Caballeronia sp. LZ062: one gene and its partners. The protein of the gene in region 3 interacts with the protein of the main gene of each other region in a pairwise test. Links are inferred from orthologs where the notes say so. Each region holds a gene or a part of one and is shown on either strand. Other genes may lie near its edges. The genes, in order: recO, P9239_RS18525 and ssb.

Region 1 (10,315 bases), 1.6 Mb from region 3 along the record:
GCGGCGCGCTTCGAGGCCGAAGCGCACGTTCTGGCGCCTGCGGCATCGGCTTCGGCGCAGAAGGCGCGCGGCGGCATGCTGCGCCGGCGCGTGGTTCCGGCGTTCGCGGTGGCGGCCGCAGCGGCCACCCTCACGTGGATCGTCGTGCCGCAGTTGCAGGGCGTCGGTTTCCACTCGGGCGCGCAAGTCGCGAGCGTCGCCCAGCCGGATTCGGTGCAACGCGTCGCGCTCGCATCCATGCCGGCGGCGACCACCGCCGCGCCGGTTGTCGAAGCCAACATCATCCGTGACGCGAACCTCGATCAATACCTGGAAGCGCATCAGCAGTTCTCGCAGCAGCCTGCGATGCCCGGCGCCATGCCACTGATTCGCGCCGCGGTGACAACGCAGAGCCAATAACTGAAGGCAGGTGTGCGGTTGAATAAAACTAGATATTGGGGGCGGCTGCCGGCATTGATGGTTTGCGCAGCCGCGTTGTTGTGCGCGGCATCGGCTTCTTTCGCTGACAGCGGCAACGCGCCGGATCGCAAGACCGCCGCCAACCTGCTCAACCGCATTCAGGAAGCGGCCCAGCAGCAGAATTACGAGGGCACGTTTTTATATCAGCGGGGCGCGACGGTGCAGTCGTCGCGTATCACGCACGTCGCCACGCACGGCGACGGCGATTACGAATCGGTCGAAAGTCTCGACGGCGCGCCGCGCCGAATGCTGCGCCACGACGACGACATGCTCACGTTCGTGCCGGAGCGGCATCTGCTCGTGATGGAGCATCGGCAGAGCAAGGACTCGTTCCCTTCGCTGCTCGCCACGAGCGGCGATCAGGTACTGGCGGTGTACGAGCCGAAGCTGCTCGGAAACGACCGCGTCGCGGGCATCGAGAGTCAGGTGGTGGAACTCGACCCGAAAGATTCCTATCGTTTCGCCTACAAACTCTGGTCGGACGCGAAGACCGGATTGCTGCTGCGCGCCCAGACGCTCGATCCGGACGGCCAGGTCCTCGAACAACTTTCGTTCTCGCAGGTGCGTATCGGCGGTGCAATCGACAAGGCGTCGATTGCAAACGGCATGCGCGCCACAGCGGGGTGGAACATCGTGCGCCCGCCCGTGCAGCCGGTCGACCTGCAGGCTCAGGGCTGGCAGATCAAGCCATCCATTCCCGGCTTCAAGCTGATTCGGCAACTTCGCCGGCCAATGGCGTCGAGCGAGCAGGGCCAGCCGCCGATTCCGGTCGATCAGGCGGTGTTCTCTGACGGCCTCGCCGCCATTTCGGTGTTCGTCGAACCGGTCGAGAAGAACTCCCGCAAGGAAGGCGCGGGCAACAGCGGCGCCACGCATGTGCTCGTGAAGCGTCGCGGCGATTTCTGGATTACTTTGCTGGGTGAAGTGCCGCAAGCCACGTTGCGGCAATTTGCTTCTACCATAGAATACAAGCCTTCCAAGTAATCGATCCCTCGGCCTTCCATCCATGAGCAACTACTCGCTGCGCAAGTTCATCGCGGCCGCGGCGCTCGCCGTGTGCCTGCCGTTCATTTCGCATACGGCGGCGGCAGCGCCCACGGTGAACCTGCCGGACTTCACGTCGCTCGTCGACAAAGTCGGGCCTTCGGTCGTGAACATCCGCACGACGTCGCGCGTCGGTTCGTCGGGCGAGATGCGCGGCTTACCGCCGGGCCTCGACGAAGGCGACATGTCCGAGTTCTTCCGGCGCTTCTTCGGCATCCCGATGCCGGGGCAGCCGGGCTCGCCGCGCGGTAACGGTGGCGGGGGTGGCGGCGGTAACGGCGGTGGCGGCAGCGGAGGCGATCAGGGCAAAGGCGGCAGCCGCAGCATTCCGCCCGACGACAGTCAGGACAACTCGGAGCAGAGCAGCGGCGTCGGCTCGGGCTTCATCCTGTCGACGGACGGCTACGTGATGACCAACGCACACGTCGTCGACGACGCGGACACCATCTACGTCACGCTCACGGACAAGCGCGAGTTCAAGGCGCGGCTCGTCGGCGTGGACGAGCGCACGGACGTCGCGGTCGTTAAGATCAGCGCGTCGAATCTGCCGGCCATCACCATCGGCGATTCGAACAAGGTGCGGGTCGGCGAATGGGTGCTCGCCATCGGCTCGCCGTTCGGCCTCGACAACACGGTGACGGCCGGCATCGTCAGCGCGAAGGGCCGCGACACGGGCGATTACCTGCCGTTCATCCAGACCGACGTCGCGGTGAATCCTGGCAATTCGGGCGGTCCGCTCATCAACATGGCGGGCGAGGTCATCGGCATCAATTCGCAGATCTACAGCCGCACCGGCGGTTTCATGGGCATTTCGTTTGCCATTCCGATCGACGAGGCGATGCGCGTCGCGGATCAGCTGAAGACGACGGGCAAGGTCACGCGCGGCCGTATTGCCGTCGCCATCGGCGAAGTGACGAAGGACGTGGCCGATTCGCTCGGCTTGCCGAAGGCGCAGGGCGCGCTCGTCAGCAGCGTCGAGGCGGGCGGTCCGGCCGACAAGGCGGGCATCCAGCCGGGCGACATCATCCTCAAGTTCAACGGCGCGAACGTGGATACGGCGACCGACCTGCCGCGCATGGTCGGCGACAGCAAGCCGGGCATGAAAGCGACGATCACGATCTGGCGCAAGGGCCAGTCGCGCGATCTGCCGATCACCATCGCGGAAATGCAGCCGGATAAGGTCGCGAAGACCGAGCAGCGCCGCGCGCCGCAGCCGAAGGAGCGCGCGAGCAATTCGCTCGGCCTCGCGGTGAGCGACATTCCGGCCGACCAGAAGAAGGCGCTCAAGCTCACGAGCGGCGTGCAGGTGGATGCGGTTGAAGGGCCGGCGGCTCGCGCGGGCTTCCAGAAGGGCGACATCATCATGCGGATCGGCGACACGGACATCACGAGCGCAAAGCAGTTCGAATCGGTCGCGCAAGGTCTGGACGCGAGCAAGATGGTCGCGATTCTCGTGCGCCGTGGCGACAACACGCAGTTCGTGCCAGTGCGCCCGCGCGTGCCGGCGCAGAAGTGACGCCGCAATGACGAGGCACGAAGGCGCGCGGTTCGTTCTCTACGGCCGCGCGTGGTGCCATCTCTGTGAGGACATGCGCGCCGAGCTTGAGCCGATTGCCCAACGCTTCAACGCGGCGATCGAGTGGATCGACATCGACGAAGATCCACTCCTGGAAGCGCGCTACAACGAGCGTGTGCCGGTGCTGATGCTGGACGGCCTTGAGTTGTGTGAGCACCGGCTGGACGCGCAAGCCGTCCATTCGGCGCTCTCGGCGCGGCGCGCTTGAAACCGCCGCACGCCGAAAACGCCTGTGCACCCCCTTTTCGGCTAAAATGCAGAAGTTTTCCCCCAATTTTTCAAGGCGTGCTCCGCATGTGTGAGGGCGCGCCTTTTTCGCTTGATCGGCACTGAATGAATCATATTCGTAACTTCTCGATCATTGCGCACATCGATCACGGCAAGTCCACGCTGGCGGACCGCATCATCCAGTTGTGCGGCGGCCTGTCCGATCGTGAGATGGAAGCGCAGGTGCTCGATTCGATGGACTTGGAACGCGAGCGCGGCATCACGATCAAGGCGCAAACAGCGGCGCTCACCTACAAGGCGCGCGACGGCCAGGTCTACAACCTCAATCTGATCGATACCCCCGGACATGTCGACTTCTCGTACGAAGTCAGCCGTTCGCTTTCCGCTTGCGAGGGCGCGCTGCTCGTCGTCGATGCCAGTCAGGGCGTCGAGGCCCAGACCGTTGCGAATTGCTATACGGCCATCGAACTGGGCGTCGAAGTCGTGCCGGTGCTGAACAAGATCGACTTGCCGGCTGCGAATCCGGAAAACGCGATCGCCGAGATCGAAGACGTGATCGGCATCGACGCGACGGACGCCGTGCATTGCAGCGCGAAGACCGGCCTCGGCGTGGAAGACGTGCTGGAATCGCTGATCGCGAAAGTGCCGCCGCCGAAGGGCGATCCCGACGCGCCGCTGCAGGCGCTCATTATCGACTCGTGGTTCGACAACTACGTCGGCGTCGTGATGCTCGTGCGCATTTTCAACGGCACGCTCAAGCCGAAGGACAAGATCAAGATGATGGCGACCGGCGCGCAGTATCCGGTCGAGCATCTGGGCGTATTCGCGCCGAAGTCGACGAACCTCTCGCAATTGTCGGCGGGGCAAGTCGGCTTCGTCATCGCGGGCATCAAGGAACTGACGGCCGCGAAGGTCGGCGACACGGTGACGGTTGCGAATCGTCCGGCCGCCGAGCCGCTGCCGGGCTTCAAGGAAGTGAAGCCGCAGGTTTTCGCGGGGCTTTATCCGGTCGAAGCGAATCAATACGACGCGCTTCGCGAATCGCTCGAGAAACTCAAGCTGAACGATGCGTCGCTGCAATTCGAGCCGGAAGTGTCGCAGGCGTTGGGCTTCGGTTTCCGCTGCGGCTTCCTCGGCCTCCTGCACATGGAGATCGTGCAGGAACGGCTGGAGCGCGAATTCGACATGGACCTCATCACCACCGCGCCGACGGTGATTTATGAGGTCGTCCAGCGCGACGGCACCACGATCTCGGTCGAGAATCCCGCGAAGATGCCGGAGCCTTCGAAGATCGAGGAAGTGCGCGAGCCGATCGTCACGGTGAATCTGTATATGCCGCAGGAGTATGTCGGCTCCGTCATCACGCTCTGCACGAACAAGCGCGGCCAGCAGATCAACATGCAGTATCACGGCCGTCAGGTGCAGTTGACCTACGAAATCCCGATGGCGGAAATCGTGCTGGATTTCTTCGACCGCCTGAAGTCGACCTCGCGCGGCTATGCGTCGATGGACTACGAGTTCAAGGAATACCGCGCGGCGGATGTCGTGAAGGTCGACATGCTGATCAACGGCGACAAGGTCGACGCGCTATCCGTCATCGTCCACCGCTCGCAGAGCCAGAGCCGCGGCCGCGAAGTGGCGTCAAAGATGCGCGAACTGATCCCGCGCCAGATGTACGACGTGGCGATTCAGGCGACCATCGGCTCGAACATCATCGCTCGCGAGAACATCAAGGCGCTGCGCAAGAACGTGCTGGCGAAGTGCTATGGCGGCGACATCACGCGTAAGAAGAAGCTGCTCGAAAAGCAGAAGGCGGGCAAGAAGCGCATGAAGCAGGTCGGCTCGGTCGAAATTCCGCAAGAGGCTTTCCTCGCCATCCTGCGCGTGGACGAGTGACGTTCGCGCGCTGGCAGGCGCAGAACAACAACCGACGATAACAACTGGAAGCGATTGATGAATTTCGCATTGATTCTCTTGATCCTCGTCGTGGTGACGGGCATTGCATGGGTGCTGGACAAACTGGTGTTCGTTAAGCAGCGCCGGCGCGCCGCGGACGCGGCGGTCGCCGAGTTCGACCGCCAGCAGGAACGCGTCGGCGAGCGTTTCGCCGATGAAAACGCCGATCAGACGCGCGCGCGCCTGCGCAACGAGGCGCTGCGCCAGCCGTGGTGGCTCGAATACACGGCCAGCTTCTTCCCGGTGATTCTCGCGGTGTTCGTCGTGCGCTCGTTCATCATCGAGCCGTTCAAGATTCCGTCCGGGTCGATGGTGCCGACGCTGCTCGTCGGCGACTTCATTCTTGTGAACAAATACGAGTACGGTCTGCGCCTGCCGATCAGCAACACGAAGCTGACGCAAGGCAAGCCACTCACGCGCGGCGATGTCGTCGTGTTCCGCTATCCGAAAGACGAATCGGTCGACTACATCAAGCGCGTAATCGGCCTGCCGGGCGATACCGTCGCGTACGAAAACAAGCAGCTCACGATCAACGGCAAGCCGGTGCCGGAAACGCCGCAGCCGGACTACTTCGACGACGAGCGCATCGGCTACGCAAAGCAATTCGTCGAAGATCTCAACGGCCGCAAGAACGCCATCCTGAACAATCCGCAAGTGCCGCCGTTCGTCGTCGGCGCGGACGACTTTCCGTATCGCGACAACTGCGTCTACAACGCGCAAGGCGTGACCTGCAAGGTGCCGCCGGGCCATTACTTCATGATGGGCGACAACCGCGACAACAGCGCCGACAGCCGCTACTGGGGCTTCGTGCCGGATAACAACATCGTCGGCCGCGCGTTCTTCATCTGGATGAACTTCAGCAACCTGAAGCGCATCGGCTCGTTCGAGTGATTCATCGCGGTGCCGTCGCGCACGCGTCGGCGCTGCTTCGAAATGGCGTGAAGAAGCGCGGCTAAGACCGTCTCGCCACGCGTTTTCCCGGCTCGCCGGGCGGAATCGGCCGCCTGCGCGGGCGCGTTATACTCTGTCCATGCCATCTTCTCCGTTGGAAAGCCGGCTGCAGTACGAATTTCGCAATGCGGAATTGCTGCGCCAGGCGATGACCCACCGCAGTCACAGCGCCACGCACAACGAACGGCTCGAATTCCTCGGCGACTCCGTTCTCAATTGCGTGGTGGCGGCGCTTTTGTTCCAACGATTCAGCAAGCTCGACGAAGGCGATCTCTCGCGCGTGCGGGCGAATCTCGTCAAACAGCAATCGCTTTACGAAATCGCGCAGGCGCTCAACGTGTCCGAAGGCCTGCGTCTGGGCGAGGGCGAATTACGCAGCGGCGGCTTCCGGCGTCCGTCGATTCTGGCGGACACGCTCGAAGCCATCTTCGGCGCGATCTTTCTCGACGGCGGCTTCGACGCCGCGTTCGCCGTCATCAAACGTCTCTATACGCCGGTGCTGGATCACATCGATCCGCGCACCATCGGCAAGGACGCGAAGACGCTGCTTCAGGAATATCTGCAGGGTCACAAGATCGCGTTGCCGACTTATACGGTGGTCGCGACGCACGGCGCCGCGCACAATCAGCAATTCGAAGTCGAATGCTCGGTGCCCAAGCTCGATGTGAAAGTGTCCGGCTCCGGCGCGAGCCGCCGCGCGGCGGAACAGGCGGCGGCCAAGAAGGCGCTCGATGAAGTCATGGCCGCGGCGCCCACGCTCGGCGTGAAGCCGAAGCGCAAGGGCGCGCGCGCCGCCAAGCTCGCGCACGTCGAAGTCGTGCCGGGCGTCACCGGCGTGCAGGCCGCGCTCGACTTGCGCTCGCCGGAGCGCCGCGAGCGCGATCGTCAGCGCAACCATTCCGCCGATGCGAATGCGTCCGCCGAGCAAACGCCTGCGGCGCCGCTTGCCGTCATCCGCGCAACGCACGTCGAGCCGTCCGCTGCGTCGTATGCAGCCGCCGAGAAGCCCGAGCGGCACGTCATCCATCGCCCGGAGAAGGCGGTGAAGAGCGAAGCGGCGCAAACGCCGGATGCCAGCGCCGACAGCGCGCCGCCCACCGACGACGCGCGCAGCACCGCCAGCGACGACGCCCCGGCCAGCCGCGTCGTGCGCGCCGCCGACGCCGGCCACTGACGCGCATTCAGCCGCCCATGCGCCATCGCGCCATCGCAACATCGCGCTCAACGAACCTTCGCCGCACACCACTATGAACGCTCCCACATCTTCCGGTTTCCGCTGCGGCATGGTCGCAATCGTGGGCCGGCCCAACGTCGGCAAATCGACGCTCATTAACGCGCTCGTCGGCCAGAAGGTGAGCATTACGTCGCGCAAGGCGCAGACGACGCGCCATCGCATCACCGGCATCAACACGTTCGACGACGCGCAGTACATCTTCGTCGACACGCCCGGCTTCCAGACGCGCCACAGCGGCGCGCTCAACCGTTCGCTGAATCGCGCGGTGACGTCCACGCTGACTTCGGTGGATGCGATCCTGTTCGTGATCGAAGCCGGCCGCTTCGGCCCCGACGACGAGAAAGTGCTCGATCTGATTCCGGCCGGCACGCCGACGCTTCTGATCGCGAACAAACTCGACCGCGTCGGCGACAAGGATTCGCTTTTTCCGTTCATGCAGCAGATGTCCGCGCGGCGCGACTTCCGCGAAATCGTGCCGCTCTCGGCCAAGAATCCGGACGACATCAAGCGGCTCATGTCCGTCGTCAAGCCGTATCTGCCGGAAGGCGAGCCGATCTACGGCGAGGACGATCTGACCGACCGTAGCGAACGCTTTCTCGCGGCGGAAATCCTGCGCGAGAAAGTGTTCCGCTGGACCGGCGACGAGTTGCCCTACACGAGCACCGTGCTTATCGACAAGTTCGAAACCGAAGGGCGCCTGCGCCGCGTGTTCGCGACCATTCTCGTGGAGCGCGACGGCCACAAGGCGATGATCATCGGCCAGAAGGGTGCGAAGCTGAAGCAGATCAGCACCGAGGCGCGGCTCGACATGGAAAAGCTTTTCGACGGTCCCGTGTATCTCGAGACCTTCGTCAAAGTGAAAAGCGGCTGGGCCGACAACGAAGCAGGCCTGCGCGCTTACGGCTACGAGTGAGGTCGGGACGACGCTCATGGACGCCGGCTCGAACGACGCGTGGATGACCCCGCCCGCCGACGATCGTCCCGAGGACGATTCCGGCGCGAGCGAGCGCCCCGCGCCGAAACGGCGGCGGGCATCGTCGTCGGCTGCCGCCGGCACGAACGCGCAACGCCCGCGCCCGCGCCCGCGCTCCGACTTTCGCGTCAGCGAGCAGCCGGGCTTCGTGCTGCACAGCTATCCGTATCGCGAGACGAGTCTCATCATCGACGTGTTCTCGCGCGATCACGGGCGCATTGCGCTCGTCGCGAAGGGCGCGAAGCGGCCGCATTCCGCGCTGCGCGGCGTGCTGCAAACCTTCCAGCCGCTCGGCCTTTCGTGGACCGGCAAAGGCGAAGTCCGCACGCTGACCACCGCCGAATGGGTCGGCGGCATGCTGCCGCTGCGCGGCGACGCGCTCCTGTGCGGCTTCTATGTCAACGAGTTGCTCGTCAAGTTCTGCGCGCGCGAGGACCCGCATCCCGCGCTTTTCAATCACTATGTGCTGACGCTGTCGCGGCTCGCGCACGACGAGCCCGCCGTGCAGGTGTTGCGTTCCTTCGAGCGCGTGCTGTTGCGCGAAACCGGCTACGCGATGGCGCTCACGCACACCGTGACGCGTGAGGCCGTGCTGCCCGAAGGCCGCTATACCTTCGATCCCGAGCGCGGCGTGCGCGAAGCCTCCGACGATCTCCCTGCGCAATGGCCGGTCATCGCGGGGCAGACGCTGATCGACATGGAGCGCGATGACTACAGCAGCCCGCAGACCGGCACGCAGAGTAAGACTTTGATGCGCTTTCTGCTCAACTATCATCTGGGCGGCGCGCCGCTCGCCACCCGTCAGATTCTGATCGACCTGCAAAACCTATGAGCTTCTTTCTTTCATCGCCCGCGAGCGTGATCGATCTCGGCGTGAACATCGATCACGTCGCCACGCTGCGCAACGCACGCGGCACGTCGTATCCCGATCCCATTCGCGCCGCGCTCGCCGCCGAAGAAGCGGGCGCGGACGCCATCACGCTGCATCTGCGCGAAGATCGCCGTCATATCGTCGATGCCGACGTTCGAACGCTGCGTCCGCTTCTCAAGACGCGCATGAATCTGGAATGCGCCGTGACGCGCGAAATGCTCGACATCGCGTGCGAGATCGAGCCGCATGATGTCTGCCTCGTGCCGGAAAAGCGTCAGGAATTGACGACGGAAGGCGGCCTCGACGTTGCGGGCCAGTTCGACGCCGTGAAGGCCGCGTGCGCGCAGCTCGCGGGCGCGGGCAGCCGCGTGTCGCTTTTCATCGACCCTGACGAAACGCAGATCCGCGCGGCGAAGGAAGCGGGCGCGCCGGTCATCGAACTGCATACGGGGCGCTATGCCGAAGCGCACGACGAAGCCGAGCAGCAGCGCGAATTCGAGCGCGTCGCGAGAAGCGTCGAGTTCGGCAATTCGCTCGGGCTGAAAGTGAACGCGGGCCACGGCCTGCATTACACCAACGTGCAGCCGATCGCCGCGCTCGATGGCATCGTCGAGTTGAACATCGGACATGCGATCGTCGCGCACGCGATTTTCGCTGGCTGGGACAACGCGGTGCGCGAGATGAAGGCGATCATGGTCGCTTCGCGTCTCGCCGCGCAATCGAAGCGCTGAGCGCGGCCATGGCGATCTACGGAATCGGCACGGACCTCGTGCAAGTAAGCCGCGTCGCGGGCGTCATGGAGCGCACCAACGGGCGCTTTGCCGAGAAAGTGCTCGGCCCGGACGAACTGCGCATCTATCACGCACGGCGCGCGCGCTCGGAAGTGCGCGGGCTCGCGTTTCTCGCCACGCGCTTTTCCGCGAAGGAAGCGTTCTCGAAGGCCATCGGACTCGGCATGCGCTGGCCGATGACCTGGCGCGCGCTGCAGACGCTCAACGAACCGAGCGGCAAGCCGGTGATCGT
Region 2 (10,330 bases), 420 kb from region 3 along the record:
CGAGCATACCCTTGATGCCGTCGTCCACGAGCTTCTGCGCGACGGTCGTGCCCGTGCGCGGGTCGGCCTGGTCGTCCGCCGAATCCAGCACGATGCGAACCGGCTTGCCGCCGATCACCGGCTTCGTCGCGTTGAATTCCTCGACCGCGAGCGTGATGCCGTTCTGAAAGTCCTTGCCGTAGTGGGCTTGCGCGCCGGTCATCGGGCCCGCGAAGCCGACCTTCACCTCGTCTGCCTGCTGTGCGAATGCGGTCCCCGCGAACGACAGGCCGGCGAGCGTCATGGCGGCTGCCAGCTTGGTCATCGTGTGCTTCATAGCTTCTCCTAATACCAGTGTGGATGGCAGCTTTTTGCCGGGATCGCCGTGCCTGCTGCCGTTTGTTTTGAATTTGTCTTAACCGGGCGCCGCAAGTCTCAACCGATCGTCATCAAATTCGCGTTACCGCCCGCCGCCGCCGTGTTCACGCTGACCGAGCGTTCCGTCAGCAGACGTTCGAGCGCGTAGTCTTCGCCGTCGTGGCCAGCGTCGGCGAACGTGCCCGCCGCGACGCCCTGCACCGACACGATCGGTCCCGGGCGCTTCGCGACTTCCTTCACCAGCGACAGCAGTTCGTCACTGTCGCCTTCGAACAGCACGGCATCGTAACCGGCTGCCGGATCCTTGCTCACCGACGCATGCGCTTTCAGCGCGGGCGGCAGCGATGCCACCAGTTGCTCGCCCGCCGATCCCGCGAAGAGCGCCTTGTTGCCCGTCGCGAGCACCGCGGCGAATTGAGCGCGCGCGCCGCTTACCGTCGATGCCACGCAGAACACCGTGCCCCGCGCGCTCAGCGTGTACGTATTGCGCTCGCCCGTCGGACCGGACAGCACCGCCGTCGCGCCCGCGAGCACATGTTGCAGATAACCGTCGCAACGCGCGGCCGTCTGCGGATCGCGTTCGCCGATGGCCCAGTCGCGCAATGCGGTGAGCGCGGCGGCCGGCGTATCGGCGGACGGCGTTTCATCGACGACCAGCGTGCTCGCAAGCGACTTCGGCAAGCCGGTCGGGCGCTTGGCAAGCAAGCGCTGCAAGTACAGCGCGCCGCCCGCCTTCGGACCCGTACCCGACAAACCTTCGCCGCCGAACGGCTGCACGCCGACCACGGCGCCGATCACGTTGCGGTTCACGTAGATGTTGCCCACGTGCGCGCGCTGAATGACATGCGCGATGGTTTCGTCGATGCGCGTATGGATGCCGAGCGTGAGTCCGTACCCCGTCGAGCGAATTTGGTCGAGGAGTTTATCAAGAGACGCGCGGCGGTAACGCACCACATGCAGGACCGGTCCGAACACTTCGCGCTTCAGCTCGTCGATGCTTTCCAGCTCGATCAGCGTCGGCGGCACGAACGTGCCTTGCGCGCACGCATCGGGCAGCGGCTGCTGCACGACCTTGCGGCCCTTCTCGCGCATCGCCGCGATGTGCGCGTCGATGCTGCGCTTCGCGTCGGCGTCGATCACGGGACCGACATCCACCGACAGGCGATCCGGGTTGCCCACGGCGAGCTGCTTCATCGCGCCGGTCAGCATGTCGAGCGTGCGGTCCGCGACATCGTCCTGCAGACAGAGAACGCGCAGCGCCGAGCAGCGTTGACCGGCCGAATCGAACGAAGACTGCATCACGTCCGCGACGACCTGTTCCGCGAGCGCGGACGAATCGACGATCATCGCGTTCTGGCCGCCGGTTTCCGCGATCAGCGGGATCGGGCGGCCGTCCGAATCGAGGCGCTCAGACAGCGTCTTGTTGATGAGGCGCGCGACTTCCGTCGAGCCGGTGAACATCACGGCGCGCGTGCGTGCATCGGCGACGAGCGCGGCGCCCACGGTTTCGCCATCGCCCGGCAGCAGTTGCACCGCGCCCGCCGGCACGCCGGCTTCGCGCAGAATGCGCACGGCTTGCGCGGCGATCAGCGGCGTCTGCTCGGCAGGCTTCGCGAGCACCGGATTGCCCGCCGCGAGCGCGGCCGCGACCTGACCCATAAAGATGGCCAGCGGGAAATTCCACGGGCTGATGCACACCACCGGACCGAGCGGGCGATGCGTGTCGTTCGAGAACTCCGCGCGAATCTGCGACGCGTAGTAGCGCAGGAAATCGACGGCTTCGCGAATTTCGGCGATCGCATTCGGCAGCGACTTGCCCGCTTCGCGCACGACGAGGCCCATCAGCGTATGCATCTGCGCTTCGAGCAGGTCGGCAGCGCGCGAGAGGCAATCGGCGCGGTCTTCCACGGGCGTCGCCTGCCAGATCGGCGCGGCGGCCACCGCGTTCGCGAGCGCGGCGCTCACCTGTTGCGGCGACGCTTCCACCACGGTGCCGACCACATCGCGATGATCCGCCGGATTGCGGATCTCGCGCGCGACGCCGTTGTGCGGATCGTCGCGTTCGAGCATCGGCACGGCCTGCCACGGATGATTCGCGCTCGCGAGCAGCGCCGACGACAGCGACGCCAGCCGATGCTCGTTCGACAGGTCGAGGCCCATCGAATTGAGGCGCTCGTTGCCGTACAGCTGACGCGGCAGCGGAATCTTCGCGTGCGGCGCACCGAGCGGCGTGATGGCTTGCGCTTCGTCGATAGGATCGCGCACGAGATCCTTCACCGGAACCGATTCGTCCGCGATGCGGTTCACGAACGACGTATTCGCGCCGTTCTCCAGAAGACGCCGCACCAGATACGCGAGCAGCGTTTCGTGCGTGCCGACCGGCGCGTAGACGCGGCACGGACGGTTGAGCTTGTCGCGGCCGGTGACTTCTTCGTACAGCGGCTCGCCCATGCCATGCAGGCACTGGAACTCGTACTGGCCGGGATAGTAGTTCTGTCCCGCGAGGTGATAGATGGCCGAGAGCGTGTAAGCGTTGTGCGTCGCGAATTGCGGATAGACCGCGTCCGGCGCGCCGAGCAGCTTCTTCGCGCAGGCGAGATACGAGATGTCCGTATAAATCTTGCGCGTGTAGACCGGGTAGCCTTCGAGGCCGTCCACTTGCGCGCGCTTGATTTCGGTATCCCAATACGCGCCCTTGACGAGACGAATCATCAAACGATGACGGCTGCGGCGCGCGAGATCCACCAGATAGTCGATGACGAACGGGCAGCGCTTCTGATACGCCTGCACCACGAAGCCGATGCCGTTCCAGCCCGCGAGTTCGGGATCGAAGCACAGCGCTTCGAGCAGATCGAGCGACAGCTCGAGACGGTCGGCTTCCTCGGCGTCGATGTTCAGGCCGATGTCATAGCGGCGCGCGAGTTGCGCCAGCGCGCGCACGCGCGGCAGCAGTTCGCTCATCGTGCGCTCTTGCTGCGAACGCGAGTAACGCGGGTGCAGCGCGGACAGCTTGATCGAAATGCCCGGGCCTTCGTAGATGCCGCGCCCGCCCGCCGCCTTGCCGATCGCGTGAATGGCCTGCTCGTAGGACGCGTAATAGCGCTGCGCGTCTTCTTCCGTCGTCGCGGCTTCGCCGAGCATGTCGTAGGAGTAGCGGAAACCGCGCGCTTCGAACTTGCGGCTGTTCGCGAGCGCTTCGGAGATGGTCTCGCCGGTGACGAACTGCTCGCCCATCAGGCGCATCGCCATGTCGACGCCCTTGCGGATCAGCGGCTCGCCGCCCTTGCCGATCATGCGCGTGAGCGCCGACGAGAGACCTGCTTCGCTATTCGTCGTCACGAGCTTGCCGGTGATCATCAGGCCCCACGTCGCGGCGTTGACGAACAACGACGGCGCCTGGCCCATATGCGAACGCCAGTCGCCCTTGCTGATCTTGTCGCGGATCAGCGCGTCGCGCGTGGCGCGGTCGGGAATGCGCAAGAGCGCCTCGGCGAGACACATCAGCGCGACGCCTTCCTGACTCGAAAGCGAGAATTCGTGAATCAGACCTTCGACGCCGCCGCCCTTGCTCTTCGCTCGCAGCGTCTCGACGAGCTTCGTCGCCAGCTTTTCGGTGTCGGCGGCGACGGTGGCCGGCAGTCGCGCCTGACCGATCAGAAACGGCACGCACTCCGGCTCCGGACGGCGATACGCCGCCGTGATCGCCGCGCGCAGCACGGATTGCGGTTGCACATTCTGCGCGAATTCGAGGAACGGATGCGGCGCGCCGTCTTCGTCGCCTTCGACGGTCGCGGCATCGCTCATTTCCGACGTGCCGTTCACGCCCGACAGTTCCGGCGGAAGTTGGCCGTGCTCGATACGCTCCAGATACGCGAAGATCGCCTGCTTGATGAGCCAGTGCGGGGTGCGTTCGAGCCGCGTGGCGGCGTCTTTCAGCCGGGACCGCAGCAAATCGTCGACTTTGACGCCAAGGGTTGTGCTCGCCATATTTCCTTCGTTTGCCGGTCGTGCCTACCCGGCCAGGGACCTAAAAGTTGGCGAATCGTACCCCGCTGATTTAAAAGGTGCAACCGACATTTTCGAGACGGTTGCACCGCGCTCAATCCCTTACGCGGCAGGCTTTTCCGCCGTTTTGCCTATCTTTGTCCGATGGCGGAAATCGCCTAGTAGTTTCCCTAACTCAAGATTTTTGGGACAACCCCTAAGTAAATGCACCGCCGCTGCCGATATAAAGCGATGCGCGCCGTCCGGCGCTACAAAAGCAGCTACGGGGAACGACAACATGAGCACGTGGATGGTGGTGGTCGGGGTTTGGGCAATGTTCGCGCTTTGCGTGGTGCTGTTCGTGCGGGGCGCGTCGTCGCGTACGCATCATGTCGACGACACGCGCGACGAGGCGACGCCGGTTCGCGCGGGCGCGGAGGCCTCGCGCGCGAAAGTGTGACGAACGGCGGGCTAGGCCGCCGCGATCAGACGTCGAGCGGGTCCACTTCCACGTTCCAGCGCAGCACGCCTTTCAGCGCGCGCAGCACCGGCTGCCACGCCCGCAGCGCCGATTGCAGCGCGGCGCGGGAGCCGCTTTCCAGCAGCAGTTGCGCGCGGTGGACGTTGAACACTTTCACGATGGTCAGCGGCACGGGATCGTAGACGGTCACGCGGTCCGCGCCGGGCAACGGCGCGAACGCGGCGGCGGCTTCTTCGAGGAACGCGATCGCGGCTTCGAGCGTGCGGCCTTCGGCGCGCAGCATCGCCTGATACACGAAGGGCGGCAGGCGCGCGTCGCGTCGCTCGGCAAGCGTGGCGTTCGCGAATCCCACGTAGTCTTGCCGCGATAGCGCGAGATAGAGCGCGTGACGCGGATAGCGCGTTTGAATCAGCACTTCGCCGGGCAGCCCAGCGCGGCCGGCGCGGCCGCTGACCTGTGTCAGCTGCGCGAAGAGCCGCTCGCTCGCGCGGAAGTCGTGCGAGAAAAGCGCCGTGTCCGCGTTCAGCACGCCGACGAGCGTCACGCGCCGGAAATCGTGTCCTTTCGCGATCATCTGCGTGCCGACGAGAATATCGACCTCGCCCGCGTGGACGTCCGAAAACAGCGCCTGCGCGCTGCCCTTGCGGCGCGTGCTGTCGGCGTCGATACGCAGCACCCGCGCGCCCGGCACCACGCTCGCGAGCGTCTCCTCGACGCGCTGCGTGCCACGGCCCATCGGCGCGATATCGACATTGCCGCAATCCGGGCACGACTTCGGAATGCGCGATTCCCAGCCGCAGTGGTGACACCGCAGCGCGCGTTCGGGCTTATGCAGCACCGCATATGCGCTGCAACGCGGGCAGCCCGCGACCCAGCCGCAGGCGTCGCAGGAGAGGATCGGCGCGTAGCCGCGTCGATTCAAGAACACGAGACTTTGCTCGCCGCGCTCCAGCCGCGATTTCAACGCCGCGATGAGCGGCCCCGACAGCCCTTCGACCGACGCCCGGCCGCGCCGGTGCTCTTCCTCCAGATCGATCAATCGCACTGTCGGCAGCACCGCGTCGGCCACGGCGCGCCGTGTCAGCGTGAGGCGCGTGTAGCGGCCCTGCTCTGCCTGCCACCAGGTCTCGAGCGACGGCGTCGCCGAACCGAGCACGACGGGAATCTCGAGCTGCTTCGCGCGATATACCGCCAGATCGCGCGCCGAATAGCGCAAGCCTTCCTGCTGCTTGTAGGCGGGATCGTGTTCCTCGTCGACGACGATGATCGCGAGGCCGGGCATCGACGCGAGGATGGCGAGACGCGTGCCGAGGACGATGCGCGCGCTGCCCCTGTGCGCCGCAAGCCAGTTGCGCGCGCGCTCGCCTTCGGCCAGCCCGCTGTGCATCGTGACGATGGAATCCGGCGCGAGCGCGGCGAACCGCTGACGGAACGCGGCCTCGAACTGCGGCGTGAGATTGATTTCCGGGACGAGGACGAGCGCTTGTGCGTCCGGCTGCGCCGCGAGCAGCGCCGCCAGCGCGTGAAGATAGACCTCGGTCTTGCCGCTGCCGGTGACGCCGTGCAGCAGGAACGGCGCAAAACTCTGCGCGCCCGCGATGGCATCGACGGCGTAGCGTTGCTCTTCGGTGAGTTGGGGAAGCGGCGCCGTGCCGGTCGGCGACGGCGGCGCGTCGGACAGCGTGCGTTCGTCGCCTGGCGTCGCGCGCTCGATCCAGCCGCGCGCGAGCCAGTCTTCGAACGTAGCCGAAGCCTTCGGATGCAGCGCGCGGGCGTCGGACAGGCTCAACAATTCCTGCGCCGCGAGCGCTTCGACCAGACGGCGCAGCGCGTGGGCGCGCGCGGGGAGCGCGTCTGGAAGGGCGTCGCGGCCAGCCGGCAGAAGCCGGAAACGCTCGTCGACGGCAAGCAGCCTGTCCCAGCGCGACGCATCGCGCAGGGCTTGCGGAAGAGCCGGCAGCGCGACTTCGCCAAGACCGCGCTGATAGTAATCCGCCGCGAAATGCGCGAGCGCGATCCATTGCGCGGATAGCGGCGGACATTCGCGGCAGATGCGCGTCACGTCGCGCAGTTTGTTCGGCGGCACGTCCGTGGTCGAGGTGACTTCGCAGATCAGCCCGACGACATCGCGCCTGCCGAACGGTACTTCCACGAGCGCGCCGACCAGCGGTTCGCTCGGCAGCGCGTAGCGATAGTCGAACAGCACAGGCATGGGTTGGTCGACGGCGACGCGCACGAACACGTCCGTCATTGTGCAAAGCGCCTGTGGAAGCCCGCGATTCGGGCGCGCCACGGCAGTGCAAGCCCTTTGCGGCGACAGTTAAAGTAAAACGTCAAAGTCGCCGATAAGTTGCCGATTATTTTTAGTTTTCCGCCGCTTTCCACAGCCCTGTGGATAACTTTGTTGAGAAGTCGGGCGCGGGCCGCCGCAAACAATGTCACGGATCGCTTATGTGCGTTTGCCCACATATCGGACAAGACTCTTTTAAGTTGTTTAGAATCAGCGACTTACGTCAAGAATAGCCACGCTTTATGGGCTATGTGCGTCGATATGTCTGATGGCGCGATGCAACGAACAAAATGTGCATAAGTCGTCTTGACATCTCGGAGCGCCGCAAAGGGCGGGCGATTCGCCTAACCCGCTCGACCAACGCAGACGGGCGCCGTGCAACGTCTGGTGCACTGCAACATGGCGAGCTAGCGGCGGAAGGCCGACGCGCGCATGGCGCGGCTGTGCCGGTGAACCTCGTCCACCAGTTCTGCAACGTGCTCCGGCGGCGTGAATTGCGAGATGCCGTGCCCGAGATTGAACACGTGGCCCGGAAAATTCCCGAAGCTGTCTAGAACGCCGCGCGCTTCTGCACGAATCGCTTCGGGCGGGGCGAAAAGCACGCTCGGATCGATGTTCCCTTGCAGCGCGACGCGCCCTCTCACGCGCTCGCGCGCCGCGCCAAGGTTCACCGTCCAGTCGAGACCGACGGCATCGACACCCGTCGCAGCAATCTCTTCGAGCCACAGCCCGCCGCCCTTCGTGAACGTGATGACCGGCACGCGCGCCCCGTCGTGTTCGCGCTTGAGGCCTGCGACCACCTTCGCGATGTAGTCGAGCGAGAAGCGTTGATACGCGCCGTCGGCGAGCGCCCCGCCCCAGGTATCGAAAATCATCACGGCCTGCGCGCCCGCCTCGATCTGCGCATTGAGGTACGCCGTGACGGCTTGCGCGTTGACGTCAAGGATGCGATGCATCAGGTCGGGCCGCGCATACGCCATCGCCTTCACCGTCCGATGATCGTCCGAGCCGCCGCCTTCGACCATATAGCACGCGAGCGTCCACGGGCTGCCGGAAAAGCCGATGAGCGGCACCTTCTGGCGGCCTTGCGCGTCGGTAAGCGCGCGGCGGATCTGACTCACGGCGTCGGTCACGTAGCGCAGCGTGCTGTCGATGTCCGGCACCGCAAGACGCTTCACGTCGTCTTCCGTGCGCACGGTGCGCTCGAAACGCGGACCTTCGCCCTGCACGAAGTTCAGGCCGAGGCCCATGGCGTCGGGCACCGTGAGGATGTCGGAAAAGAGAATGGCGGCGTCGAGCGGATAGCGTTCGAGCGGTTGCAGCGTGACTTCGGTGGCGAAATTCGGGTTCTTCGCGAGGCCGAGGAAACTGCCGGCGCGCGCACGCGTCGCGTTGTATTCGGGCAGATAACGACCAGCCTGACGCATCAGCCAGATCGGGGTGTATTCGGTCGGCTGGCGCAGCAGCGCACGCAGAAAGGTGTCGTTGAGAAGGGTGTGTGCCACGTCGCTCGGTGCCGAAGCCTGAAGAATCGTCCATTCTACCGGACCGGCTGCCCGTTTTCGCGGCAGCGCGGCGGCAAATGGGCGCGCGTCGCGGCCTTTTCGAGATGATTCTCAGACGCGCGCACGCTCGTTATCATCGATGGCCGCCGGCGTCGTCGCGGCCCATCACAACTAGAACCAGGAGCATCGATGAAACGCGTGTCCTTCCGTCTCGCCGCCTGCGCGCTCGCGTGGCCGCTTGTCACTTTCGGTGTCAATTCCGGTGTCGCTTACGGTCAGACGGTGCAGGGCGGCAGCGTCGTGCAAGCGCCCGCGCCAGCCTCGCGGCTCGACGAGATTCTCGCGCGGCACACGCTACGCGTCTGCACGACCGGCGACTACAAGCCGTATTCGTTCTTGCGGCCGGACGGTCAGTTCGAGGGCATCGACATCGATCTCGCCGACAATCTGGCGAAGTCGCTCGGCGCGAAGCCGGAGTACGTGAAGACGTCGTGGTCGAACCTGATGAACGACTTCATCGCAAAATGCGATATCGCGGTGGGCGGCGTCTCGACGACGCTCGACCGGCAAAAGCGCGCGTTCTTCACCGCGCCGTACATGGAAGACGGCAAGACGCCGATCGTGCGCTGCGCCGACGTCGACAAGTACCAGACCGTCGCGCAGATCGATCAGCCGACCGTGCGGACTATCGTCAATCCCGGCGGCACCAACGAACGTTTCGCGAAGCAGTTCTTCGCGCACTCGCAGCTGATCGAGTATCCCGACAACGTGACGATCTTCAAGCAAATACTCGACGGTCGCGCCGATGTCATGGTCACGGATGCGTCGGAGACGCTGCTACAGCAGAAGCTGAATCCCGGCCTTTGCTCGGTGCATCCCGACAAGCCGTTCCAGTTCGGCGAGAAGGCGTATCTGCTGCCGCGCGGGGACGTCGCGTGGCAGCAGTATGTCGATCAGTGGCTGCATCTCGCGCGATCGACCGGCGAGTTTCAGGCGGTGGTCGACAAGTGGCTGAAGTGACGCGTCAGCGTTCCGCGCGCAGCAGTTCGCCCGCGCGCGCGCCGATGCGGCGCAACCAGTTGAGCGCCGCCTCCGACTGCGCGTGCAGGCGGCCGAAGCCGTGCGTCATGTTGTTCGCGTCGATCATCTCCGTCCGGCCGCCGTTGGCTTCGAGGAAGCGCTGGAGTTCGAAGGCGTCGTCGTAAAGCGGGTCGTAGGCCGCCGCGACGATCAATGCACGCGCCGGCGTGCGCTCGTAGGGTTCGGCGAGCGGGAACGCGCGGACGTCGTGCTCGTCCGGCGCCGTTCCTGAGAGAAACTGCGTCCAATACCAGCGCATTTCGTCATTGGTGAGACCGGGGCCGTTGGCATTGGCAAGGCAACTCGCACTCTCGAATTGCCGGCGCATCACCGGGTACAACAGCAGTTGCAGATTGACGAGGCCGGCGACACGCTGATTCGCCCCACGCGCCGCGACGACCGCCAGATGTGCGCCCGCACTGTCGCCGCCGACGCCCAGCCGATCGGTTGCAAAGCCGAGCCGCGACCGGTGTTCCGCGAACCAGAGCAGCGCGTCGAGGGCGTCGTCGCAGGGAGCCGGAAACGGATGCTCGGGCGCCAGCCGGTAATCGACGCTCGCGATTGCACATTGGGCGTCACGCGCCATCTGGGCGACGAGGCCGTCGTGCGTCTCGATATCACCGACCACCCAGC
Region 3 (10,140 bases):
CGACGCTGGCATCGGCCCAATAGCCGCTCCAGACGACTGAGCCGTCGTCTTCGCGATGCGCGACAAGATCGGCGCGTATCCAGCGGGCGACGCCTTTCACCGTGGCGCGAAATTCAGTGTGCACCGGCTCGAGCGTGCGCGACGACGCTTCGATTTCCTCGAACAGCCGCCCGCTATCTTCGGCATCGACGTGGCGCAGGATGGTGGTCGGGTCAGCCGCCAGCGCCGCGAGATCGAGGCCGAGCAACTGTCTCGTGTCGCCGTCGATATACGGCAGGCTGTATCTGCCGCCCGTCGTGCGGCGCAACTGAAAGACCACCGCGGGCAAGGATCGCGTCACGTCGTGGAGGCGCTGCTCGGTCTGGCGCGCGCGCAGTTCGGCGTCGCGAATGTCGGTGATGTCGATCATCGTGCCGACGACGCCCACGCGCTCGCCGTTCGACGCCGAAAAGGCGCCGGTCCAGAATAGCCCGTAGCGCGGACGCCCGCGTTTATCGACGAATTCGGCCTCGACTTCCTGTCCCTGGCCTGACTGCAGCGTGGCCGCAGAGATCTCGTTCATCAATCGGCTATACACCTCGCCCCATGCGCCCGCTTCAATACTGGTGCGTCCGATGACGTCCTCGCGCCGCACGCCGAGCGCACTTTCGAACGCGCGGTTCACCGCAATGTAGCGGTTGTCCATGTCCTTCGCAACGAGCGGATACGGGACGACTTCCATCATCGTTTGCTGGAAGCTCAACTGGGTCGCGAGACGCTGCTCGGTCTGGATGCGTCGATTCATCTCGCGCTGCAGGAGGATGAAGGCCCGCAGCGTCACCACGAGAACCGCCCCAACGCCGATCAGCACGGGCAGCAAACGGAGCGCGCTGATCCCGCAGAGCGCCTCCGGCTCGCTGGCCGGCCGCGACACCGCCGAACTGGCCGCATGGCAAAGCGGCGACAGAAGGAGGCTGACGACGACCCAGCAACGTGCGAGCAACGATCTCAATTCGACTCTCCGAGAAGATGCGCGTTCTTATGCGCGGCCCCATGACGCCGATGCACCGAGGGATTTCGATGACCGACCTAAGAGTCTGATCGTGCGTGCAAGAGAGGAAAATCAGAGGCGTCCGAAATACTTCTTATGACGCTCCGAAAAGTGCAGTGCAGCGTGCTCAGACGAGCCCGACTTGCCGAAGGTACTCGACGAGTTCGCCCTCCGACTCGAGACCGAGCTTGCGCATCCCGCTGCGCTTTTGGGTAGCGATGGTCTTGCTGCTTCGGCCGAAACGCTTGGCGATCTCGTGCACGAGAAGGCCGCTCGCGTAAAGCCGAAAGACTTCCCACTCCCGCTTGCTGAGGACACCGGCGAGCGCCGGCGCCGTACCGGGAAGGCGTTGCATGGTTTCACTCACGGATGGTGAAAGAAAACAGCCGCCTTCCAGCGTGGTGGATACGGCTTCCAACAGGCATTCGAGCGAATCGCGCTTGTCGACGATGCCGTCAATTCCCAACTGAACGAGACCCGCCAACATGCGACCGTGCGACATCATGGTGACGACGATGACCCGGGGCCGCGCTTTTTGCCACAGAAAGCGCTTGAGAAATGCGATGGAATTGTTTTCGCCGTCGATGCCTTGCATGCCGATATCGGCGAAGATGTAGTCGCACGGCACGGAGTCGACCGCTTCGGCCAACTCCAATGTGTCTCGCGCAGTGGCGACTACCCGTATTGCGCCGTCCCGCTCCAGGAAGTTCTTGATTCCCTTGACGACTGCGGGATGGTCGTCCGCGACGATGGCCCTCAGCGGTGTCTTTTCTCTCATCGTTTTTATTGATTCGCTGGCGAGCTACGTATTGCCCCTTCCCGCGCTCGCATTTCTATTTCGCGATTACTGCGTGAAGTCAGATCAAATCGCTGTCGGCAATGAATCGGTAAAGATCAGCGTCTGTCGATAAATCCAGCTTGCGCATTGCTGCGCATTTCTGCGCGCTGATGGTCTTTACGCTGCGCTCGAGTTCTTTCGCGATTTCGGTCACATTCGCGCCGCGCGCATAACGCTCGATGACTTCCAGTTCTCGCGTAGTCAGGCGCTGTCGGATAAAGCGGGCGCGGCTCTCGACATTCGCCACTGCCATGGTCCGGCGAACCGCGGGCCCGAGGTACGTTTCGTTGGCAATGGCCGATACGATGGCAACGTACACCAGATCCAAACGGTCTTCCTTGCTCAGGAACGCATGCGCGCCGGCGTCGAGGGCTTGCCTGACAAGTAGCGCGTTATCATTGCGCGACAGCACGATAATGCGAACACCCGGATAACAATGCGTTATGTGCTGAATGAGCTGTATGCCGTCGCCATATCGGCCGCCCGGCATATAAAAATCGACGAGAGCGACATCGCATTCTCCGCGTCCCAGCGACTCATCCAACTGAGTTGAATTCGCGCTCCGGCTGACAACTTCCACATTCGGGAAGTTCGCCGCAAGCCGCTCGATTGCCAGAATGACGAGCGGATGGTCGTCCGCTATCGCCAACCTTATCCGCTTCACACGCGAGAAGACCTCGCTACCATTCCCGAATTCCATCGACACAAACCCTAAGTTATGCGATCTGACTTGCAGACCTGATCCCGAATATAAGCATCCGGCACTACCCCCCCAAAAGACATAAGATGCATCCGAAATGGAAATGCGGTGCTACGCAAATCAGCATAGTCCGCGTGCGCGCACAAAAGCGAAGAGACCGGGATCGTTCTTAACGCCGAGCTTGTTCATTGCATCGCGTTTCTGCCGGCTAATCGTACGCACGTCGCGCTGCAATTCTTTCGCGATCTCGGTAATCGACCGGCCTCTTGCAAATAACCGCACGACCTCTATTTCTCTTGGCGAGAGCCGCGGTGCATCCGGCGAAGATTGGTTCTCGGCGCCGGCGGCGGCGAGCGCCGCGCGAAACGACGCACTCACGTAACGGCGGCCCACACTCGCATGTTTGACGGCAGTCGGTACCAGTTCGATGGGTTCCGCTTTGTCGACGAGGCCCATGGCGCCGGCGTTCAAGATGGAGCGGAGGATAGCGACATTGCTGACGCTGGTCAGCACGACGATGCCGATGTCCGGCCAATCCTGCCTCACCTTGCGGACGAGGCAAAGTCCGTCCTGTGCCTCGCGCCCCGGCTCGGGCATCGCAAAATCGGTGACGAGCACGTCGCACTGCGCTCTTCGAAGCTCGGTGAGCAACGTACTTGCATTTCTGGCTTCGCCGACGACGCGCAGACCATCGTCTGCGTTGCAAAGCGCCTTCATTCCAAGGACTACGAACGGATGGTCGTCGGCCAACACTACACGAAGCACCAAGAGGCCTCCGGTTATAGGGATTTCTATAGATGATGCCTTTCGGCGCTTTCGACTTTGAGACGCCGTTTGATTCGCGCGCGAATTCACGCCATCACGCGTTCAGGCAGCGGAACGCGCGCCGAAGCAGACAGATTCGACTTGGCGCTTTTTTCTCGAATTAGCGTTTGCCCAGTTACATGACAAAACGCATGCACTGCTCTCTCAGCATTTCAAAATAGTTTTCATCAAAATAGAATGTGCGCCGATTCGAAACCATCGGATTAGTCCGATTACGCTGCATCTGAATATATGACAGATGACAGCTAATTGACTGCGGGCTTTATCAGGTGGAAGAAATTAGAAGGCAATGCGCACGCTTCGATTAGCGACACAGCAAACAAAAACGGGTCTCCTGCCAAAGGCAGGAGACCCGTTTCGCCAATCCGAGCGCGAATAGACGCGTATCAGAACGGAATATCGTCGTCCATGTCGTCGAAACCGCCGCCCGCAGGCGCGCTCGGACGGCTCCCGCCGCCGCCCGCGCCGGAGCCGCCTGCGCGCCCGCCGCCCGAACTCGAAGGTGCCCGGCCACCGCCGCCGGAACGTTCCATCGGAGCGCTGCGGCTGTAGCCGCCATCGTCGCCGCCGCCCGCACCGCCTCGGCCGCCCAGCATTTGCATCTGGTCAGCGACGATTTCGGTCGAATAGCGTTCCTGTCCCTGCTGGTCGGTCCATTTGCGCGTGCGGATGCGGCCCTCGATGTACACCGACGAGCCCTTCTTCAAGTATTCGTTGACGATTTCCGCAAGCCGCCCGAAGAACGCGACACGATGCCATTCGGTGAGTTCCTTCATCTCGCCGGACGCCTTGTCCTTGTAGCGGTCGGTCGTCGCGAGACGAATGTTGGCCACGGCGTCGCCGCTCGGAAGGTAGCGCGTTTCCGGGTCCGCGCCCAGATTGCCTACGAGAATGACCTTGTTGACAGATGCCATGATTTCTCCGGTTGATTCTTTGCCTACTGTCAGCCGTGCGGCGCTGTTCGCGCGGGCGTCGTATTTAACCGAAGCCAAAACAGCACGTCTGATTCAATTTGAACGATTAAATATGTTTCTCAGGCCGCACGCCCGGCTTTGCGCGGCGGCGGCTTCATCCACATTGCCACGACAAGCCACGCCAGCACGAGCGCCGAGCACGAAAAGAAGACCGCGCTCGGTCCGTCCAGCTTCAACAGCCAGCCGCCGACGACACCGCCCAAGGCGAGGCCGATGGACTGCGTCGTGTTGTAGACGCCTGCTGCCGCGCCCTTTCGCGTGCCCGGAGCCAGCTTGGACACGAGCGACGGCTGCGACGCCTCCAGCACGTTGAAGCCGAGGAAGTACACGAACAGAATCGCGGCCACGGACCATAGCGTATGGGGAGCCGCGCCCAATAACAACTGTCCGAACAGGATAAGCCCGATTGCGCCGAGCATGACGGCCTTCATCTTGCCGCGCTTCTCGGCCGCGATGATCGCCGGCACCATCATGACGAAAGCGAGCCCCATGACCGGCAGGTAGATCTTCCAGTGCGACGCCACCGGCAGTCCGCCCGCTTCCAGAATGCGCGGGACGACCAGAAAGAGCGCCGTCTGCGTCGCGTGCAGGACGAGCACGCCGAAGTTCAGGCGCAGCAGCTCGACGTTATGCAGCACTTCGCTGAATGGCGCTTTGACGTGCACCGGGCGCGTCGGCGGATCGGGGACGATCCAGAGCACCACGCCGACCGCGACGATCGACAGCACGCCGATCACCGTGAAAAGCCCGCTCATGCCGACCCAGTGAAAGAGTACCGGCGCGCCGACGATCGCCACCGCGAAGGACACGCCGATGCTGCCGCCCACCATCGCCATGGCCTTCGTGCGGTTTTCCTCGTGCGTGAGATCCGCGATGAACGCGATCACCGCCGACGACACCGCGCCCATGCCCTGAATCACGCGCCCGGCGATGATCCACGCCATGGAATGCCCGACTGCCGCGACGAAGCTGCCGAGCGCGAACACCAGCAGCCCGAACGCGATGACCGGCTTGCGCCCGAGCTTGTCGGAGATCCAGCCGTAGAAGATATAGAGCATCGACTGCGTGACGCCGTAAGCGCCCAGCGCAATGCCGACGAGCAGGACGTTGTCGCCGCCGGGAATCGTTCTCGCGTAGATGGAGAACACCGGCATGATCATGAAGAGACCGAGCATGCGCAGCGCGAAGATGGCAGCGAGCGACACAGTCGCGCGCAGTTCCGGCGCGGAGAGACGTGCGGACGTGGCAGACGGATTGGACATCAGAGACGGGGAATGAATGAGGGTCGCGTCTGGCCCGGCCTGTTGCGACATCAGGCGGCCGCCTTGTTCTTGCCCGGAACGGCACCATATGCAGCGGACGACTCGGCGCGCATGGCCGCTGCCCGCTGCGCCGGCACGACCGCCGCAAGGCCCGCGGCAAGCGTTCTGGGCTCGTCCGCGGCACAGGGTGCGCGGGCGCCGCGCCCTGCAAAAGTCGTTATAGTAGCAGGTTTGGCCCCCCTCATTCCCCGCTCGTCGCCGGAACAAACTCGTGGAAGAAATTCGTATTCGTGGGGCTCGCACCCACAATCTGAAGAACGTCAATCTCGACTTGCCGCGTCACAAGCTGATCGTGATCACGGGGTTGTCCGGGTCGGGCAAGTCGTCGCTCGCGTTCGATACGCTTTACGCCGAAGGCCAGCGCCGTTATGTGGAAAGTCTCTCGGCCTACGCGCGGCAATTTCTACAGCTAATGGAAAAGCCGGACGTCGATCTGATTGAAGGTCTGTCGCCCGCCATTTCCATCGAGCAGAAAGCCACGTCGCATAATCCGCGTTCGACGGTCGGCACAGTCACGGAAATACACGATTATCTGCGTCTCTTATATGCGCGCGTCGGCACGCCGTATTGCCCCGATCATCTGATTCCGCTGGAAGCGCAAAGCGTCTCGCAAATGGTGGACGCCGCGCTCGCACTGCCGGAAGAAACGAAGCTGATGATTCTCGCGCCCGTGGTCGCGGACCGCAAAGGCGAGCATGTCGAATTATTCGAGGAAATGCAGGCGCAGGGCTTTATCCGCTTTCGGATTCGCTCGGGCGGCGGCACGGCGAACGAAGGCGTCGCGAAAATCTATGAAGTCGATTCGCTGCCGAAGCTCAAGAAGAACGACAAGCACACGATCGACGTGGTGATCGACCGCCTCAAAGTGCGCCCGGACATGAAGCAGCGTCTCGCGGAATCGTTCGAGACGGCGCTGCGCCTCGCCGACGGCCGCGCCATCGCGCTTGAAATGGACACGGACCACGAGAAGCTCTTCAGCTCGAAGTTCGCGTGCCCGATTTGCTCGTACTCGCTGCAGGAACTCGAGCCGCGTCTTTTCTCGTTCAACAATCCGATGGGCGCGTGCCCCGAATGCGACGGACTCGGCCAGATCACGTTCTTCGATCCGAAGCGCGTGGTCGCGCATCCGTCGCTGTCGCTGGCGGCGGGCGCGGTCAAGGGCTGGGACCGGCGCAACCAGTTCTATTTCCAGATGCTGCAAAGCCTCGCCGCGTTCTACGAATTCGACACCGACGCGCCGTTCGAGGAACTGCCCGAGAAAGTGCGCAAGACGCTGCTCTACGGCTCGGGCAAGCAGGCCATTCCGTTTTCGTACATCAACGAGCGCGGCCGCGCTTCGGTGCGCGAGCATGCGTTCGAAGGCATCATCCCGAATCTGGAGCGGCGCTACCGCGAGACGGATTCGACCGCCGTGCGCGAAGAACTGGCGAAATACCAGAACAATCAGCCGTGCCCGGCGTGCGAAGGCACGCGTCTGCGGCGCGAGGCGCGCTTCGTGAAAGTGGGCTCGGGCGATCACGCACGCGGCATCTACGAAGTGAGCGGCTGGCCGCTGCGCGACACGCTCGGCTATTTCCAGACGCTGCGTCTGGACGGCGCGAAGGGCGAAATCGCCGACAAAGTCATCAAGGAAATCGTCGCGCGGCTGTCGTTCCTGAATAACGTCGGGCTGGATTACCTGTCGCTCGAGCGCAGCGCGGAGACGCTCTCCGGCGGCGAGGCGCAGCGCATCCGGCTCGCGTCCCAGATCGGCTCGGGACTCACGGGCGTGATGTACGTGCTGGACGAGCCGTCCATCGGCTTGCATCAGCGCGACAACGACCGTCTGATCGACACGCTCAAGCATCTGCGGGATATCGGCAATTCGGTGATCGTCGTCGAGCACGACGAGGACATGATCCGCATGGCCGATTACGTGGTCGACATGGGACCGGGCGCGGGCGAGCACGGCGGCGTGATCGTCGCAGAGGGCACGCCGCTTCAGGTGCAGAAAGACCCGAACTCCATCACGGGACAATATTTGTCCGGCAAGCGCACCATCAGCTATCCGGAAAAGCGCAACGCGCCGGACGAGCGGCGGCTGCGCATCGTCGAAGCGCACGGCAATAATCTGAAGCACGTCACGCTCGATCTTCCGGTCGGCTTGTTGACCTGCGTGACCGGCGTTTCCGGCTCGGGGAAGTCGACGCTCATCAACGACACGCTCCAGCACGCGGTCGCGCAGCACTTGTATGGCTCTTCCACGGAGCCGGCGCCATACGAATCCATCGAAGGGCTGGAGCACTTCGACAAGGTGATCGCCGTCGATCAATCGCCGATCGGCCGCACGCCGCGCTCGAATCCGGCGACTTATACCGGCCTTTTCACGCCCATTCGCGAACTCTTCGCGGGCGTGCCGGCCGCGAAGGAGCGCGGATACGAAGCGGGCCGCTTCTCGTTCAACGTGAAGGGCGGACGCTGCGAAGCGTGTCAGGGCGACGGCGTGCTGAAGGTGGAAATGCACTTTCTGCCGGACGTCTACGTGCCCTGCGACGTGTGCCACGGCAAGCGCTACAACCGCGAGACGCTCGACATCCAGTACAAAGGCAAGAACATCAGCGAAGTGCTCGACCTCACGGTGGAAGCCGCGCACGAGTTCTTCAAGGCGGTGCCGGTCGTCGCGCGCAAGCTGAAGACGCTGCTCGAAGTGGGCCTCGGCTACATCCGCCTTGGCCAGTCGGCGACCACGCTTTCGGGCGGCGAAGCGCAGCGCGTGAAGCTTTCGCTGGAACTGAGCAAGCGCGATACCGGTCGGACGCTGTATATCCTCGACGAACCGACGACCGGCCTGCACTTCCACGACATCGCGCTCTTGCTCGAAGTGATTCACCGGCTGCGCGATCAGGGCAACACGGTCGTCATCATCGAGCATAATCTCGACGTGATCAAAACCGCCGACTGGGTCATCGACCTCGGTCCGGAAGGCGGCGCGGGCGGCGGGCAGATCATCGCGCAGGGGACGCCGGAGCAGGTCGCGAAGTCGAAGGCGAGCTTCACCGGGCGCTATCTGGCGCCGCTGCTGCAGCGTCCGAAGTCGGCGGCCTGACGCCCGGATCGGCCCGAATCGGTCCGGCGCGGCCCGGCGGCAAGAACAACCGTGGTAGGCAGCAGCGAAAAGGAAACGCAGTCATGGCGAAGCGCAACGAAGCGGCCAACGAGGAGCGACGCGTACGGGACTTGCCCGCGCGCCCCGTCAGGCTGACGAGCGACATGAGCCTGCCGAAACTTCCCGCCGTGGAGATCGGCAGTTATATCGCGGCGTTTCTCGCCATGTTCCTCGTGCTGCATCTGAAGCTGCTCGGCGCACTGCTAGCGGGCATGCTCGTGTTCCAGCTCGTCCACATGATCGCGCCCGTCATCGAGCGGCACGTGATGAGCAAGGGCGCGCGCCTGATTGCGGTCGTGCTGATCTCGGCCATCATCATCGGCGCGCTGACCGGCCTCACCATCGCGACGATCGAGCATTTCGAGCACGACGTCCCGAGCCTCCAGCGGCTACTGGACCAATTGGTGAGCGTCACGTCGCACGCGCGGCTGAGCGTGCCGGACTGGATCGCGAATTATCTGCCGGTCGACGCCGGACAGATGAAGGAACGCGCCGCCGAACTCATGCGCAAACACTCCGAGCAACTGCAGGAAGGCGGCCGGGACATGGCGCGCGGCTTCGGGCACATTCTGATCGGCATGATCATCGGAGCGATCATCGCGGTGGGCGCGCCGAAGCAGACGCATCGGCTGCCGCTTTCGACGGCGCTCGTCACGCGCGTCTCGCGTTTTGCCGACGCCTTCCGCCGCATCGTGTTCGCGCAGATCAAGATTTCGGCGATCAACGCCGCGTTCACCGCGCTTTATCTTCTCGTCGCGCTGCCGCTCTTTCACGAGCGGCTGCCGCTCTCCAAGACGCTCGTGTTGATCACGTTTATCCTCGGCCTCTTGCCCGTCGTCGGCAATCTGATCTCGAACACCATCATCGTGGCGATCTCGTTCTCGGTGTCGTTCGGCACGGCGGTCGCGTCGCTCGCCTTTCTCATCGTCATTCACAAGCTCGAATACTTCCTGAACGCGCGGATAATCGGCGGACAGATCGAGGCGCGTGCGTGGGAACTGCTGCTTGCCATGCTCGCGATGGAAGCCGCGTTCGGTCTGCCGGGCGTCATCGCCGCGCCGATTTTCTACGCGTACATCAAGCGTGAGTTGATTTATCTGCGGCTTGTCTGACCGCCGCCCGCGAAGCAAAAGCAAAGCCCGCTCGATCCGAAGATCGGCGGGCTTCTTTTCGTCCAGCGTAAAGCGGCGTCTAGCGGAACACCACCGTCTTGCTTCCGTTCAGCACGATCCGATGCTCCACGTGCCATTTCACGGCTCGCGCGAGCGTCACGCATTCGACGTCGCGGCCGATCGCCGTCAGTTGA

The links.
Region 1: the proteins of ssb (region 3) and recO interact in binary tests that used the Escherichia coli proteins (3 or more experiments, as listed by UniProt). The link is inferred for Caballeronia sp. LZ062 from one-to-one orthologs.
Region 2: the proteins of ssb (region 3) and P9239_RS18525 interact in binary tests that used the Escherichia coli proteins (3 or more experiments, as listed by UniProt). The link is inferred for Caballeronia sp. LZ062 from one-to-one orthologs.

What each region holds. Positions count from the first base shown.
Region 1 is NZ_JARTWB010000002.1:598,332-608,646, forward strand. Bases 7,401-10,315 are described here. They hold recO (DNA repair protein RecO), read left to right. Parts: upstream 7,401-8,377; coding sequence 8,378-9,253; downstream 9,254-10,315. Other genes in these bases: era (GTPase Era), read left to right, coding at 7,462-8,361; pdxJ (pyridoxine 5'-phosphate synthase), read left to right, coding at 9,250-10,023; acpS (holo-ACP synthase), read left to right, coding at 10,032-10,315. Also shown: P9239_RS08835 (RseA family anti-sigma factor), read left to right, coding at 1-399; P9239_RS08840 (MucB/RseB C-terminal domain-containing protein), read left to right, coding at 457-1,443; P9239_RS08845 (DegQ family serine endoprotease), read left to right, coding at 1,466-3,019; P9239_RS08850 (glutaredoxin family protein), read left to right, coding at 3,027-3,287; lepA (translation elongation factor 4), read left to right, coding at 3,413-5,203; lepB (signal peptidase I), read left to right, coding at 5,261-6,154; rnc (ribonuclease III), read left to right, coding at 6,294-7,388. UniProt on the Escherichia coli protein: Involved in DNA repair and RecF pathway recombination.
Region 2 is NZ_JARTWB010000002.1:2,665,919-2,676,248, reverse strand. Bases 4,451-7,380 are described here. They hold P9239_RS18525 (primosomal protein N'), read right to left. Parts: upstream 7,074-7,380; coding sequence 4,827-7,073; downstream 4,451-4,826. Other genes in these bases: P9239_RS18530 (hypothetical protein), read left to right, coding at 4,640-4,801. Also shown: P9239_RS18540 (branched-chain amino acid ABC transporter substrate-binding protein), read right to left, coding at 1-316; putA (trifunctional transcriptional regulator/proline dehydrogenase/L-glutamate gamma-semialdehyde dehydrogenase), read right to left, coding at 415-4,344; hemE (uroporphyrinogen decarboxylase), read right to left, coding at 7,520-8,617; P9239_RS18515 (transporter substrate-binding domain-containing protein), read left to right, coding at 8,807-9,637; P9239_RS18510 (alpha/beta hydrolase), read right to left, coding at 9,642-10,330.
Region 3 is NZ_JARTWB010000002.1:2,241,483-2,251,622, forward strand. What follows is about bases 2,544-5,283. They hold ssb (single-stranded DNA-binding protein), read right to left. Parts: upstream 4,308-5,283; coding sequence 3,780-4,307; downstream 2,544-3,779. Other genes in these bases: P9239_RS16465 (response regulator transcription factor), read right to left, coding at 2,544-2,568; P9239_RS16470 (response regulator transcription factor), read right to left, coding at 2,689-3,333; P9239_RS16480 (MFS transporter), read right to left, coding at 4,427-5,283. Also shown: P9239_RS16455 (ATP-binding protein), read right to left, coding at 1-991; P9239_RS16460 (response regulator transcription factor), read right to left, coding at 1,158-1,808; more of P9239_RS16465, read right to left, coding at 1,888-2,543; more of P9239_RS16480, read right to left, coding at 5,284-5,629; excinuclease ABC subunit UvrA, read left to right, coding at 5,901-8,774; P9239_RS16490 (hypothetical protein), read left to right, coding at 8,858-9,946; purU (formyltetrahydrofolate deformylase), read right to left, coding at 10,026-10,140. UniProt on the Escherichia coli protein: Plays an important role in DNA replication, recombination and repair. Binds to ssDNA and to an array of partner proteins to recruit them to their sites of action during DNA metabolism. Acts as a sliding platform that migrates on DNA via reptation.